One region of the Paenibacillus sp. FSL R7-0198 genome, then DNA from elsewhere that is predicted to be linked to it. Evidence: riboswitches for the same ligand, from Rfam matches in the RefSeq annotation. Region 1 holds a riboswitch; the other holds the start of a gene.

Region 1 (7,488 bases):
TAATGCGATCTACTTCACACCCATCTTCGAAGCCACCACCAATCACAAATACGATACAGAGGACTATCTGCGGGTAGATCGTCACTTCGGTGATGCAGATACCGTGAAACGACTGGTTGAGCTGTGCCATGCACGTGGAATTCGTGTACTGCTGGATGCCGTGTTCAATCATTCCGGGAAGACATTTGAGCCGTTTGTAGATGTACAGAAGAACGGAGAACAATCCAAATACAAGGACTGGTTCCATGTACACGAATACCCGCTGGACGTGAAGGACGGTATTCCTACGTATGAGACCTTCGGATTCGAAGCTCACATGCCAAAGCTGAATACGGAGAATGCCGAAGTTAAGGCCTATCTGCTGGAGGTTGCTGAGTACTGGATCAAGGAAGTGGGCGCGGACGGATGGCGGCTGGATGTGGCAGACGAAGTGGACGATGCATTCTGGCGCGATTTCCGCCGTGTAGTCAAAGCCGCTAACCCGGATGCCTACATTTTGGGCGAAGTATGGAACGAGTCTTCCTCCTGGCTGCAAGGTGACCAGTTCGATGCGTCCATGAACTATCCGTTTACCGATGCCGTGAATGCTTTCTTTGTGAAAAATACAATGCACGCAGAACAGTTCGCGAACTCCATCGGACGACAGTTATCCCGTTATCCGCTTCAGGCCAGCGAAGTGGCGTTCAACTTGCTGGACAGCCACGATACCCCACGGCTGCTCACGCTGTGTGAAGGCGACCAGCGCAAGATGAAGCTGGCTGCGTTATTCCAGTTCAGTTACATGGGTGCTCCGTGCATCTATTACGGAGACGAGATTGGCATGGACGGCGAACATGATCCGGGCTGCCGTAAATGCATGGAATGGGACGAAGCGAAGCAGGACCGGGAGCTGCTCGACTTTTATCAGAAATTGATCTCACTGCGTCATGCTCACCCTGCCCTGCGTGCAGAAGGCACCGTTCGTTTCCTGCAGGCTCGTCCCGATGGCAGCCAGCTGGTATTTGAGCGGCAAAATGAGGAGGAACGCATTCTGGTTCTGTTCAATCGATCAGAAGAGACGGCTATTGTCGAGCTGGAGGCCGATGACGAGGAATGGACCGAGTTATTCGGCGGAAACCATCGTACCGCCAAGGAAGATGGCGTACTCGCCATTGAACTGCCTGCGTATGGATATGCCGTACTAAGTACTAGTCTCACATAAATATCAAGTTATACTTGCTCATATGCAAGACAGGAGTCTGTTCAATTCATCGGCATATCAAACGAAATAGGCGCTCACAGATCTGTTCCTGATCTGTGGAGCGCCTATTTTGCATATCAATCACTATCATGGGATTACTCCGGCTGATCCAGTTGTTCCTTGAGCAATTGAATGGTGGCTTCATACTGAACAAGTCCCACTTGCATGCACAACCGTTGTGAAGGCGAGATGTGTTCGCCAAATTCCTTCATCTGATGCTGAAGCTTGTCATATAACAATTCCTTGCGTTTCAACTCTGTTGAAATCCACCCCGTTACAGTATTCTCATCCGCCAACTCTCCGAAATACAACCGCATCAGAAAATCAGAACGGAACACCTCGTCTTCCAGGGGACTCATCAGGTATGCGTGAAACTGTGCTGCTCCCTCCGGAGTCAATGAGTACACATTCTTGTCGGGTTTCCCTTCCTGCCTCACCGATTCCTTCGTAAGCAACCCTGACTTCTCCATCTTCGCGAGTGTAGGATATATGGTGCCAAAGCTGGCATCAAAGAAAAATGAAAAATATTGTTCAAAGTACTGCTTGATCTCATATCCCGAACATGGCTGATTGTGCAGTATTCCGAGGATGACATGCTGCGTGTTCATCGGTGCACCGCTCCTTTCCATTCCTCTTAACGTATCACAATCAGCCCCCCATATTCAATGATCGGATGAAGACACGGATGCTTCCAGAGAAGAAGGTACAGTAGCAATCTGTTTCTCCCTGTGAGATTCAGAAATTGCCGGGCCGGAACGTCTGATCCAGATGCTAAGGGCACCCAGAGTTAGCGTTGTAACCCCTATTGCTGCAAGGAACAATACATCCCTGCCGATCCCGTTTCCTCCAAGCACAAGGTTCGTCATCCCCTCTACGGCATAGGTCGCCGGTAGATACTGACCGATCCCTTGGTAGAACTCAGACATTACATCACGCGGAATTGTTGAGCCCGAGGACAACATCAGCAGAGGCAACAGCGCACTGTTTAACCAAGCCCCAGCATTGCCAAGCAACAACAAGCTCAACTGAGCCATGAGTATAAAAGATATGGTGACCAGCAACTGGAACAGCCATAACATGAACCAACCGTCTGCTGACGATACCCCCATAACATGCATCATCCCCGATCCAACGAGCGAAACAATAAATGCAGCACCAAGATTAACGATGTTGCGGGCCCAGAAACGCTCCCATTTCCCTGCCCTTCCACTCAGTTCACCAGACACTTTTTGCAGATTCATGCCAAGCAACATCGCTCCGGTAAACGTAGCCGTTACAATCAACATCGGTACCATGGAGAAAGCAAAATTATCAACAGGATTCAGTCGCTCCACCTCTGCCTCCACGCGTGAAGACAACCCTACCGCAAGCGCATCGGACTGATCAGCAGTCATACCGGACTGATTCAGCACTCCGCGAATGCCATTCTCTTGTACTTCACGGTTCAACGTCGCTGTAACTTGTGCGGCTACGTTCTGCATCACACTTTTCACGGTAGCCACGTTTGATTCGTTCATCACATACTTAACTGCAATCGGCTTCGACAAGTCTTCTGCCTGCTGCATGAAACCTGATGGAATCTCAATAATCATGTACACATCCCGATCCGTTAACATCTGTCGTGCTTCTTGCATCGATTCAGATGGTTTGATCTCGAAATTAAGACCTGCCGCCAAAGACTCGGCTACCGGTTCAGCCGCTACCCCATCTTCATTCACGATGGTGACAGCTAGCTCAGTCATTCTCTCATTAACCTGATCATATCCACTAAGCCAGATGATGTTAAAAAAAACCTGGAACAGCACGGCCGTAATTAAACCTACAATGGTGGCTCCGTTTTTCAAAAACAGTAGACTCGTCTGGAAAATTCCTTTCATTCTATCCATCTCCTTTAATTTTGTTTCGCTCTCATATATATCGTATTGATATATGACAATAGTTAATATATCAATACGATATATATGTCGTCAATGTTTTTTGTTTTTCTTCGTTGGAAAAAGACAAAAAAAAGCCGATACATCTCTTCACCAGGAAGGTATGTATCGGCTTTTCGTATCATGTAAGGAACTCTTCTTCACCTCTAATAATCAAGGCTCATGGTATCACGAGTTAGTGTTAGATTTAATTCATATCAATCCTATTTATGCCTTAGGTTCTACGTCATTTTCAGCAGGAGACTCCTGCTCAGGCTCTGCACGCTTTGCCTTTGGTTTAGCCAACTTCTGCATCATTTTGCGGCCGGTTGGTGTCTGGGCCAACCCGCCCTGGGCTGTCTCCCGATGGCGGCTCGGCATCGCGCTGCCTACTTCCAGCATGACGTCGATGACTTCGTCTGACGGAATGGCGCTACGCACTCCGGCCAGGGCCATGTCAGCCGCAGCCAGCGCCGTAACCGCACCCAGTCCATTACGGACGATGCAAGGAATTTCAACGAGGCCTGCAACCGGATCGCAGATCAGGCCCAGTGTATTTTTTAACGCCAAACCAACGGCATGAACTACCTGTTCCGGTGTACCTCCACGCAGTTCAACCATGGCACCCGCAGCCATGCCGATAGCTGAACCCACTTCCGCCTGGCAGCCACCTTCGGCACCGGAGATAAATGAATTGTTGGCAATAACATAACCAATCGCTCCCGCACAGAACAACCCGTTCACCAAATGTTCGTCCGTCCAGCCAAACCGCTCTTGTGAACTGATAAACACACCCGGGATAATGCCACAGGAACCAGCTGTTGGTGTTGCCACGATCCGACCCATGGAGGCATTCACTTCAGATACACACAGGGCATACGCCATGGCAAGTGCGGAAGCATCTCCTGAACAAGTCTCACCCTTGCGAATGTACTCGGCCATTTTTTTCCCGTCCCCACCGGTTAACCCACTGCGTGATGTTGTATCTTCCGTTAACCCTTTGCGTACCGCTTCCTTCATCACCTGATAATATTCAGACATCTGCTTCACAACATCCGCTTCCGGTGTATTGGTCTCCTGAACCTGCTCCTCGATCATCAGCTGAGCAATGGTTTTGGATTCCGCTGTACAGATCGTATTCAGTTCGTGTAAATGTTTAAATCGCATCCGAATCAACTCCTCTCTTCAAATCAATGACACGAATGTCTAACACATGGTCCAGCTCCCTTAGACGCTTGAGCATATCAGGATTAGGCACACCATCCATTTCCATCGCGGTAAGTGCTTCGCCATCACGGGCTTTCCGGTCCACCTGCATATAGCCGATGTTAACCCCGGATGAACTGATCGTGGACGTTACCGATGCAAGCACCCCTGCCTTGTCTGCATGTCGCAGAACGAGTGTTGGAAACTCACCACTAATCTGAACACGAAAATCATTCATCGCATGCACCGATACACTGCCACCACCAATGGATGCACCGATTAAGGAGCAGGCACGTTCTCCATGCCACAACTCAATTTTGACCGTATTCGGATGAGGAGCAGGCAGGCCACTTGTATAAAACTCAACCTCCATGCCTGCTTCCTCTGCGTATTGCTCTGCATCCGGGATACGTGGATCGTCTGTGACATAGTCCAAAAGACCGCCGATCAGTGCCAGATCTGTTCCGTGCCCCTGATAGGTGTCAGCGAATGAACCGTATAACGTCAGCCGGGCACGTTCTGGCGTACATCCCAGCCACTGACGAGCGATTCTTCCCAGCCTTGCCGCTCCAGCTGTATGTGAACTTGAAGGCCCTGTCATGGACGGACCAATAATTGAGAAAACATCTTTAAATCGCACTTTATAACCCTCCAATTGTATTCGTCATTTACATCCAGAATCTAATCCATATTGTTCCTTATTTACTGAATGATGACATCAAAAAAGGACAGAAGAAGGCCTCAGGCCCTCTCTCTGTCCTCGATACCTGAGAGTTTCACGATCAGCAGTGTCTCACGACAAGGTGCATTGCCTGCGATTACAGACAAGTTCACCGGTCTGACTGATCATATACCCCTTGGGTGGCGCAGTTCGCGCACTCTCCAGAGTTGCGTCCAACGATGGTACATTTACCTGAGAGATTAACCACTGCGCCGGGTGCGCAGCAGCTTGCTCCTTCGGTGCCTGAGCACTAGCCATTTTGCTCGGCTAATCCAGATCTCTCCCGCTCGTTATCATCCGCTATATGGAACCATTCTGAGCTTATGTCAGAACAGTCATGGAAGTCATTAATTTCTTCTTCATTAAGATTAATCGACCGGAAGATCAGTGTCAACAAACTTGACGATTTCTTTGGATGTATTTCCTTCATTTTCGATTGAACCGATGAAAACCAGAATATTTTGTCAGCTTTCATTACATTAATACGTTAAAAAGATCTTTTAAACAGCTCATTTCGTTCTACTTCAATCAATGATGTGCTTACTATTATTTATGATATTGTCCATGAAACCGTTCGGGTATTCAGGCAACCATAATCTTTGATCCACACTGCTCACTAACCCATCCGAGTCTGCACATCTGGATTATAATTCACAATTCGTAGAAGATACTCTTGTTCTGTACATAAGGTCTGCAATACTTGCTGCATAGCTTCGGCATGCGATCTTTCATCCATTCGTGCCTCGACTCATTCGCCATCTGAAAGGCATAATAACCCAGTGTAAAGATCAACATGAACCCTTCCATTAATCGGATATCACGATCCGTCAGTGGCGCGATCTGTTGGGTATAACCGGATAAGAATATGTCACGTTCCTCCCGATTAAACATAAGTGCTGCCCCTCCGGCATCAAAAAGATAATAACCATAACCGTGTAGACAAAAATCAATCATGGATATCCCCTGATCCGTTATCAGCAGATTGTTGCGAGTAATATCCCCATGAATGATCCCCCATGTCCCTGCGTGCTGCGGGTATGTTTCTAACTGTTCATTAATGTTCTCAAACGTCTCACGAAGCAGATCGAAGTCTTCCGTTGTAAAAATCCCAAGTCGGACGCCTTCCTCCAGCTGCCCTAGCATGACCAAGTTCTCATGGATGTTGCCATATGCCGGCCGCACCTTTGTTCGATCTGTCTGATTCTGCTCACGCCCATATTGATGAAGCATCTGCAGTTGTGCCCCCAGATCATAGATCTGCTCTGTTGTCAGGCGTTCTCCCTGCTGGATGTCCCTTCCCTCAATCCACTCCAGTACTGTACAGCAGATTTCTTTACCCGCTTCACTTTTCCATACCGTGACCCAGTCTCCCGATACATTCCGTACCGGATGCTGCACGCGCAATGCCGTCGTTGCATTTAACTCATGAAGCAGGTTCATCTCTGCCTCCAGCGCAGGAAGCGTATGCTGAATGCCTGTCATACTTGCATATGCGGCTTGATGGATACGTAGCAGATACTTCTGCCCGCTTGCTTCATCGACGACATGATACGTCAGATTCTCATTATGACGAATATATGAAACGACAGGTTTCTCAATAGTGTAGTTCTGTATAATCTGAGCTGCCATATGGTCGTAAGACATCTGATCCGTAGTGATTATCAACATCTCCTTCGAAGTCATGTAAACGTTCTCTTCACACTAAATATCGTAGCATAATGTTTATCCCGCATACAGAAAATCCCACTAAAATTATAAATTAAAAAAGCACAACCCCCGAACAACCGTCCAGGCATTGTGCTTTCTTTTGTCTCTATTAGTTCTTTATCTCTCTGTCTATTACTCTATGTTACACTCCATGATCCAATTAACCGAAACGTCCCATAATGTATTCTTGCGTCAGACGATTGTCCGGGTTCGTGAAAATATGCTCTGTATCCCCGTGCTCAATCATGCTTCCCAGATAGAAATAAGCTGTGTAATCCGAGATGCGTGCCGCCTGCTGCATGTTATGGGTAACAATAACAATCCGCAGCTCCTTCTTGAGCTCGGTAATCAACTCTTCAACTTTACCCGTAGATACCGGGTCAAGTGCAGATGCCGGCTCATCGAGCAGCAGAATCTGTGGTTCAACAGACAAAGCGCGAGCGATACATAGGCGCTGCTGTTGTCCGCCAGAGAGAGACAGAGCTGACTCATGCAGTCTGTCTTTCACTTCGTCCCAGAGCGCAGCACGACGCAAACTTTTTTCCACAATTTCATCCAGTGCCTTCTTACTCTTCGTACCGCGGTAGCGGGGGCCAAACGCGATATTGTTGTAGATGGACTTATGAAAAGGGTTCGGCTTCTGCCACACCATGCCAATCTTCTGGCGAAGCTTGATTACATCGGTTCCAGGCTCATTCAGA
Region 2 (7,488 bases), 2.2 Mb from region 1:
TCTCTTGAAATTCCAGCTGTTGTTGGAACCAAGGACATCTTGGCTCAAGCAAAACAAGGCGATATGATCATTGTTGACGGTCTGGATGGTCACGTACTGGTTAACCCTACTGATGAAGTTATTGCTGAATACCGTGCCAAACAGGAACAGTATGATGCACAACGTGCAGAGTGGAGAAAACTTCGTGACGAGCCAACGGTAACAGTGGACAACGTTCATGTTGAACTTGCAGCCAATATTGGTACACCAAATGATGTAACGGGTGTTCTGGAGAATGGCGGCGAGGCTGTAGGCCTGTACCGTACCGAGTTCCTTTATATGGGCAGAGACAAGCTTCCTTCTGAAGACATTCAGTATAATGCTTACAAAGCGGTGCTGGAAAAAATGGAAGGCAAACCTGTCGTTGTTCGTACACTCGATATCGGTGGAGACAAAGAGCTTCCATACCTGGATCTGCCAAAAGAAATGAATCCATTCCTCGGCTTCCGCGCAGTTCGTCTGTGTCTGGACCGTCTGGATATCTTCCGTACACAATTGCGTGCATTGCTGCGTGCAAGCGTACATGGAAACCTGCGTGTCATGTTCCCAATGATCGCAACACTTGGTGAATTCCGTGAAGCAAAAGCTGTCTTGCTCGAAGAGAAAGAGAAGCTGGTTGCTGAAGGTATTGCTGTTTCTGACAGCATTCAACTTGGAATCATGGTCGAAATTCCTTCGACTGCAGTTCTCGCGGATCAGTTTGCCAAAGAAGTGGATTTCTTCAGTATCGGAACGAACGATCTGATTCAATACACAATGGCTGCTGACCGTATGAACGAACGAGTGGCTTATCTGTACCAACCTTACAACCCAGCCATTTTGCGTTTGGTTAAAATGGTTATCGATGCAGCGCATCGTGAAGGCAAATGGGTTGGCATGTGTGGTGAGATGGCAGGAGACGAAACAGCAATTCCATTGTTGCTTGGTCTTGGATTGGATGAGTTCAGCATGAGCGCAACTTCCATTCTGCCAGCTCGTAGTCAGATCACCAAACTGTCCCGTGCTGATATGCAGGAACTGGCTGCTAAAGCTCTGGATATGCAAACGGCTGAACAAGTCGTTGAATTGGTTCAAAGCATTAAAGCGTAATTTTGCCGGGGTTTCCTCCGGATTTGAGGTTTTTCTTTTTCCGATAATGAGCTGCATTGATGCAGCGATTTTGCCGGTATCCGCGATTCATGTGGATATCGGCTTTTTTTGTTATAAACAGGATAATGTGATTCGGACACTGGTATACATCCGACTATAGCTTGCCTTCGTTTGAGACATGTTCTAACAGGATGATGGTGAGCTGTAAGAGTGGCATCTTTAAAGGGGAAGGCAACACAAAAAGCTCTTGCTGATTGGAACCTCAGCAAGAGCTTTCGTATTAACAATGATTTAATTAACTGCAAGCGCAGTTCAGTACAGGTTTGCGGGCTGCGGTAGTCTCATCAAGACGAGTGACCGGTGTACCATAAGGTGCGTTCAGTACCAACTCAGGTGTCTCTTCCGCTTCTTTGGCAATCCGTATCATCGTATCGATGAACCCATCCAGCGTTTCTTTGCTTTCGGTTTCCGTCGGCTCGATCATGATGCATTCCTCCACGTTGAGCGGGAAGTACACCGTAGGCGGGTGATATCCAAAATCAAGCAATCGTTTGGCAACGTCCAGTGTACGTACACCATATTGCTTCAGTCCACGACCAGACATGACAAATTCATGTTTACATACGCCTGGATATGGAATCTCGTAGTAAGGTGTGAGACGTGCCATCATATAGTTGGCATTCAGTACCGCACATTCAGAGACACGGCGCAAACCTTCCGGTCCATAGGTACGAATGTAGGCATACGCGCGTACCAGAATACCGAAGTTGCCGTAATACGCTTTAACACGACCAATGGATTGATCGCCTTCACGGTCCAGTGAATATACACCATCATCATTCTTGATCACCATCGGTTTAGGCAGGAACGGGATCAAACGGCTCTTCACACCGACTGGTCCGGCGCCAGGTCCACCACCGCCATGAGGCGTGCTCATCGTTTTGTGCAAGTTCAGGTGCACCACGTCAAAGCCCATATCACCCGGACGGGTAATGCCCATAATGGCATTGGAGTTCGCTCCATCGTAATAAAGCAAGCCACCAGCCTGATGTACGATGGATGCAATCTCCTGAATGTCTTTCTCGAACAAACCAAGTGTATTCGGGTTTGTCAGCATCAATGCTGCCGTATCCGAACCGACTGCTGCACGGAGTGCATCCAGATCGACCAGTCCGTCTGCACGAGACGGAATCGTCACAGTTTCAAATCCTGCAACGGTTGCACTTGCCGGGTTGGTACCATGCGAAGAATCGGGCACGATGACTTTGGTACGTTGTTCGCCACGACCTTCGTGGTAGGCACGAATCATCATAAGTCCAGTCCATTCTCCATGGGCACCCGCAGCTGGTTGCAGAGTCACAGCATCCATACCTGTCAAACCTGCAAGGTCGTTTTGCAACGTATATAACAGTTCAAGTGCACCTTGAATGCTGGATTCGTGCTGGTACGGATGGATTTTGGCGAATCCATTATAACGGGCAACATCCTCATTAATCTTTGGATTGTATTTCATCGTACAAGAGCCCAGTGGATAGAATCCGTTATCTACGCCGAAGTTCCGGCGGGACAACGCAGTATAGTGTCGAATAACATCTATCTCAAACACTTCCGGCAGTGCTGCTGCTTCCGAACGGAGCATTTCCCGGGGAATCAACGTATCGGCAGCCTGACGAGGAACATCACATTCTGGCAAGGAATAAGCGACACGTCCAGGGCTGCTGAGTTCAAAAATCAATGATTGTTCCGGAGCAGGAGATAAGGTCTGTGCACTGAATGTTGTATCTGTCTCAGATTGAGCCGAAGTGGAGAAAGAGGTACCTGTTACCGATTGTCCTTGTACCGATGTTGTCGTTGTCGTCGTCGTTTCCTGAGTCACAGTGATCCCTCCAATGCTCGTGCGAATTCGTCAATCTCTTCCTTAGTGCGCCGTTCCGTAACAGCAATCAGCATATGTCCGGCAAGCTCCGGATAATCACGTCCGAGTTCGTAGCCACCAATAAAGCCTGCATCCAGCAGTTTCAACTGAAGAGTATCCAAGTCTGTTCCTTCAGGAAGTTTAATCACAAACTCATTAAATGTTGGTGCATTAAAAGTAAGGCCAACTCCAGGAATTGCAGTTAATGTATTCAGGGTGTAATGACTCTTTTGCAAATTCAGATCCGCGACATCGATCATGCCCTGTTTACCCATGATGGACATGTACACAGATGCGCTGAGTGCAAGCAAAGCCTGGTTGGAACAGATGTTGGATGTCGCCTTTTCGCGGCGGATGTGCTGTTCACGTGCTTGCAGTGTGAGTACAAAACCACGCTTGCCGTTGCGATCGGTGGTCTGGCCTACAATTCGGCCAGGAATTCGGCGCATATGAGGCTGGGATACGGCGAAATATCCGCATGTCGGGCCGCCGAGTGAAGCGGCGATGCCGAGGGGCTGCGCATCACCTACAACGATGTCAGCACCCAGCTTGCCTGGGGCTTCCAGCAGACCCAGCGATAGCGGGTTGGCACTTACAACGAGCAGGCCCTTGTGCGCATGCACGAGGTCGGCAGCCTGCTTCACATTTTCCACAGCACCAAAGAAGTTCGGACTCTGGATCATGACAGCAGCGGTATCGTCCGATATGGCGGCTTGCAGAGCATCCCAGTCAGTTACTCCATCCTTATAACCAATCTCGACAATCTCCAGACTTAATCCGTGCGCATATGCCTGCAATACCTGACGGGCTTCCGGATGAACGGTACGGGATACGATGAGCTGTTTGCGACGAGTTGCCGCTGCGGCCAGATTACCTGCTTCTGCAAAGGCAGTTGCGCCGTCATACATACTGGCATTGGCTACAGCCATACCGGTTAATTCACAGATGTAGGATTGAAATTCGAAAATGGCCTGTAGTTCACCTTGGCTGATCTCAGGCTGATAAGGTGTGTAGGCGGTGTAGAACTCGGAACGGGAAATGACATGATTGATAACGGAAGGAACATGATGATCGTATATGCCTGCGCCGAGGAAGCTGGCGTGTGTTTCGAAATTGGCGTTGGCACCAGCTTGTTTGGACATGTGACGTGTCAGCGCATATTCATCAAGTTTGGAGGATACGGGCAGCTCGCCCTGATAACGAATCTCCTGCGGAATGTCCTGAAACAGTTCCTCCAGCGTATCCACACCGATGGTTGCGAGCATGGCGCTCTGATCTTGCTCGGTCATGGGAATGTAACGGTGCTTGCTCATGCTTGATCAGCTCCTTGAGTAGGTGTCTTTGACGTACGTGTCCGTTTATGAAAAGGGGTCTTCACAACCTCGGCTTTTAGTTTCTTGCCGCGGATCTCAATCTCAAGCGGGGTTCCCAGCGCAGCGTATTTACTGTCGATGAGAGCAAGCCCCAGATTACGCTTCAATGTAGGTGATTGCGTGCCTGTTGTTACTTCACCAATCTGTACGCCTTCGGCGTAAATCGGATAGTGGGGGCGGGGAATACCACGCTCCAGCACTTCGATGCCGACCAATTTGCGGGCAGGCCCGTCATTTTTTTGCTGTAACAAGGCTTCGTATCCGATAAAAGGTCCGGCATTCAGCTTCACAAACATGCCTACGCCAGCTTCGAGCGGAGAGATGGTTGCCGACAATTCCTGTCCATACAGGGGGAGCCTTGCTTCAAAGCGCAGTGTATCCCGGGCACCAAGTCCGGTTGGTACGAGTCCGTGACCTTCTCCGGCTTGCATTAATCCATTCCAGACCACAGCGGCCTGATCTGCAGGTACATATAGTTCAAAGCCGTCCTCACCGGTATAACCTGTACGGGACAACAGTAATTTAACGCCGCATACCTCTGCCTGCTGTACAAAACGGAAAGGCTCAATCGAGGATATATCCGTATCTGTAACTTTCCCGATAATGTCTACAGCCAGTGGACCTTGCAAGGCGAGCAGCGCCGTCTGCTCCGAATCGTTGGTCATGCTTACGCCAGGGATCAGGTGCTCTTGCAGCCACGCCCAATCCTTGTCGATGTTAGAGGCGTTAACAACGAGCATGTAATGCTGATCTTCCAGCTTATACACGAGCAGATCATCCACCACACCGCCATCTGGGTAACACATCAGGGTGTACTGGGCTTGACCGGGAATCAGCGTGGTCACATCATTGGTCGTCATTTGTTGCAAAAAAACTTCAGCCTGCTCACCCTGTACTGTGAATTCGCCCATATGGGATACATCAAACAGTCCAGCACGCTCACGCACCGCTTCATGTTCTTTCTGGATTCCGCTAAATTGCACTGGAAGCTCCCAGCCTCCAAAATCAATGCACCGTACGCCTTCGTATTGCTGATACAGTGGGAAGAGTGGTGTTCTAAGCAAATCGGACATCAAATCACCTCGTCATGGGCCGTCAACCGGCCGGATATACAATCGTGGATCAATGAACCAGGGTATTTTTACATTTTTCAGCAGAGATTTTTCGTAGATAAGTATGGTAAGGCAGCTATGACAGCGCCGTTCTACATCCTGTTTTTCGTTTTTTGGGAAAAAGGAAAAGGACAGGCCAAAGAATCGGCATGCCAAGTAGCACGCTGTATTCTAAGGCTCTGTCCCTTGTACCTGAGAGTTACCCCGCTGCCTTGTGCAGCAGGTTTCCCCTTGGGTGATCATAACGCCCGCTCAGGGCGAATAGATGCTCTCCAGAGTTGCGTCCCGTAAAAGTCCTTTTGCCTGAGAGATTCACCCCCGCTTATCGGTGGTTTACTCCTTCGGCGTTACCTCATGTACATCCCGAATCGGGTGTCACGGGTAATCTCTCCCTTTACATTCATCCGCGGGTATAACATAGTCCAATAAACACATTTACTCCTCTCATTAAAACGTGAATCCACTACCGATGTCAAGAACGATGTCATATATCATAACTAAAAAACCGAATATTTAATTTATCTTAAATGTTATTGTTCGTGTATTTAAAAAGACTGCGCTTACTATTCTAATATTCACCAGTATATGAAGAAAGAGTGTAATCGGGTTACAGGATTTAGAGGTGATCAATAAATAAATTGTGAGGTATCTTGACATTTGAATCAAAAATATCATACGCTATGTTCTGGGAAAAAGGTTAAGGTCAAAGAACGCATGCACTCATTTAATGAAAAGCGAGGCGGATATCGATGAGCGAATTGAAAAGTGATTTCCTGTACAGTGAAGAGCACGAATGGGTGCAAACCGTAGGGGAGGATACTGTACGTATTGGCATTACCGAGTTCGCGCAGCATCAGCTGGGTGACATTGTGTTTGTGGAATTGCCTGACCTTGAAACCAATGTAAAAGCAGAGGACAGCATTGGAACGATCGAATCGGTCAAAACGGTTTCGGACTTGTTTTCTCCCGTCACTGGTTCAATTATTGCAGTGAATGATTCGTTGCAGGACTCCCCTGAACTTGTCAACAGCTCTCCATACGAGGAAGGCTGGATGATTGAAATCCGTGTTGAGGGAGATCTGACAGCAGCATTGTCTACATTGATGAATGCAGACGCGTATCGTAAACATACGGAAGAATAGTATCAACGAACTTGTACTTATTAACATACATTTTATAAACAAAATGAGATCTGCTTCATATTGTTTCGACCTGTGTGAGCCTGAGGCTTGCACAGGTTTTTTGTGCTTTCCGAGAATGGTTTCCAATGCGGATTGAAGCAGATTGTGGATGTGAATCGCCTGATTAGACCAAGCTATAGGTTAGAAATTGATTTTGGAAATGATAAAAGTCATAGGCAAGAAAAGCCTTGTGTACCAATGGGTTCAGCCATTATGCATCAATTAAAACGATTACATAACCTAATGTTGTCATCATTGTTCATGACGAAAGTACGCTTTCATTTCATTGAACAGGAGAGCATTCTCGCTTAGGATTACAGCAGGGGAGAAATGATACCCCTTTCATAAATCATAATGACTTGATCCAAGGAGGATAATACAATGAGTAATTTGGACCAATCGTCCAATTCCAAAGGTGGGCTACGGGTAGGTGTTCAGCGTTTTGGCCGATTCCTGAGTGGTATGGTCATGCCGAATATGGGAGCGTTTATTGCCTGGGGATTAATTACGGCTCTGTTCATTCCAACAGGCTGGTTCCCTAACGAGACGCTTGCGCAGCTAGTCGATCCGATGATCAAATATTTGCTGCCACTGTTAATTGGTTACACCGGGGGTACGATGGTGCATGGTCAGCGTGGTGGTGTCGTGGGTGCCATTATGACCATCGGGGTCATCGTGGGTAGTGATATCCCGATGTTCCTAGGTGCCATGATTGCCGGACCACTGGCAGCATGGATCATCAAAAAGTTTGATAAATCGATCGAAGGTAAAGTTAGAGC

The links. A riboswitch is a leader RNA that binds a small molecule or an ion and turns the genes downstream of it on or off. The one in region 1 is predicted to bind glycine.
Region 2: linked by a shared signal. The riboswitch ahead of gcvT (glycine cleavage system aminomethyltransferase GcvT) and the one ahead of sdaAB (L-serine ammonia-lyase, iron-sulfur-dependent subunit beta) in region 1 are both predicted to bind glycine.

Annotation. Positions count from the first base shown of each region.
Region 1 is NZ_JBBOCB010000001.1:4,203,057-4,210,544, reverse strand. It holds gene MKY87_RS18360 (alpha-glycosidase) at 1-1,201, shown strand, start outside; gene MKY87_RS18355 (PadR family transcriptional regulator) at 1,336-1,848, opposite strand; gene MKY87_RS18350 (YhgE/Pip domain-containing protein) at 1,903-3,117, opposite strand; gene sdaAA (L-serine ammonia-lyase, iron-sulfur-dependent, subunit alpha) at 3,382-4,320, opposite strand; gene sdaAB (L-serine ammonia-lyase, iron-sulfur-dependent subunit beta) at 4,310-4,999, opposite strand; glycine riboswitch at 5,112-5,247, opposite strand; glycine riboswitch at 5,252-5,376, opposite strand; gene MKY87_RS18335 (phosphotransferase enzyme family protein) at 5,732-6,748, opposite strand; gene pstB (phosphate ABC transporter ATP-binding protein PstB) at 6,948-7,488, opposite strand, start outside.
Region 2 is NZ_JBBOCB010000001.1:2,040,362-2,047,849, reverse strand. It holds gene ptsP (phosphoenolpyruvate--protein phosphotransferase) at 1-1,128, shown strand, start outside; gene gcvPB (aminomethyl-transferring glycine dehydrogenase subunit GcvPB) at 1,424-2,863, opposite strand; gene gcvPA (aminomethyl-transferring glycine dehydrogenase subunit GcvPA) at 3,001-4,356, opposite strand; gene gcvT (glycine cleavage system aminomethyltransferase GcvT) at 4,353-5,489, opposite strand; glycine riboswitch at 5,706-5,806, opposite strand; glycine riboswitch at 5,810-5,932, opposite strand; gene gcvH (glycine cleavage system protein GcvH) at 6,278-6,670, shown strand; gene MKY87_RS08715 (PTS mannitol transporter subunit IICB) at 7,091-7,488, shown strand, end outside.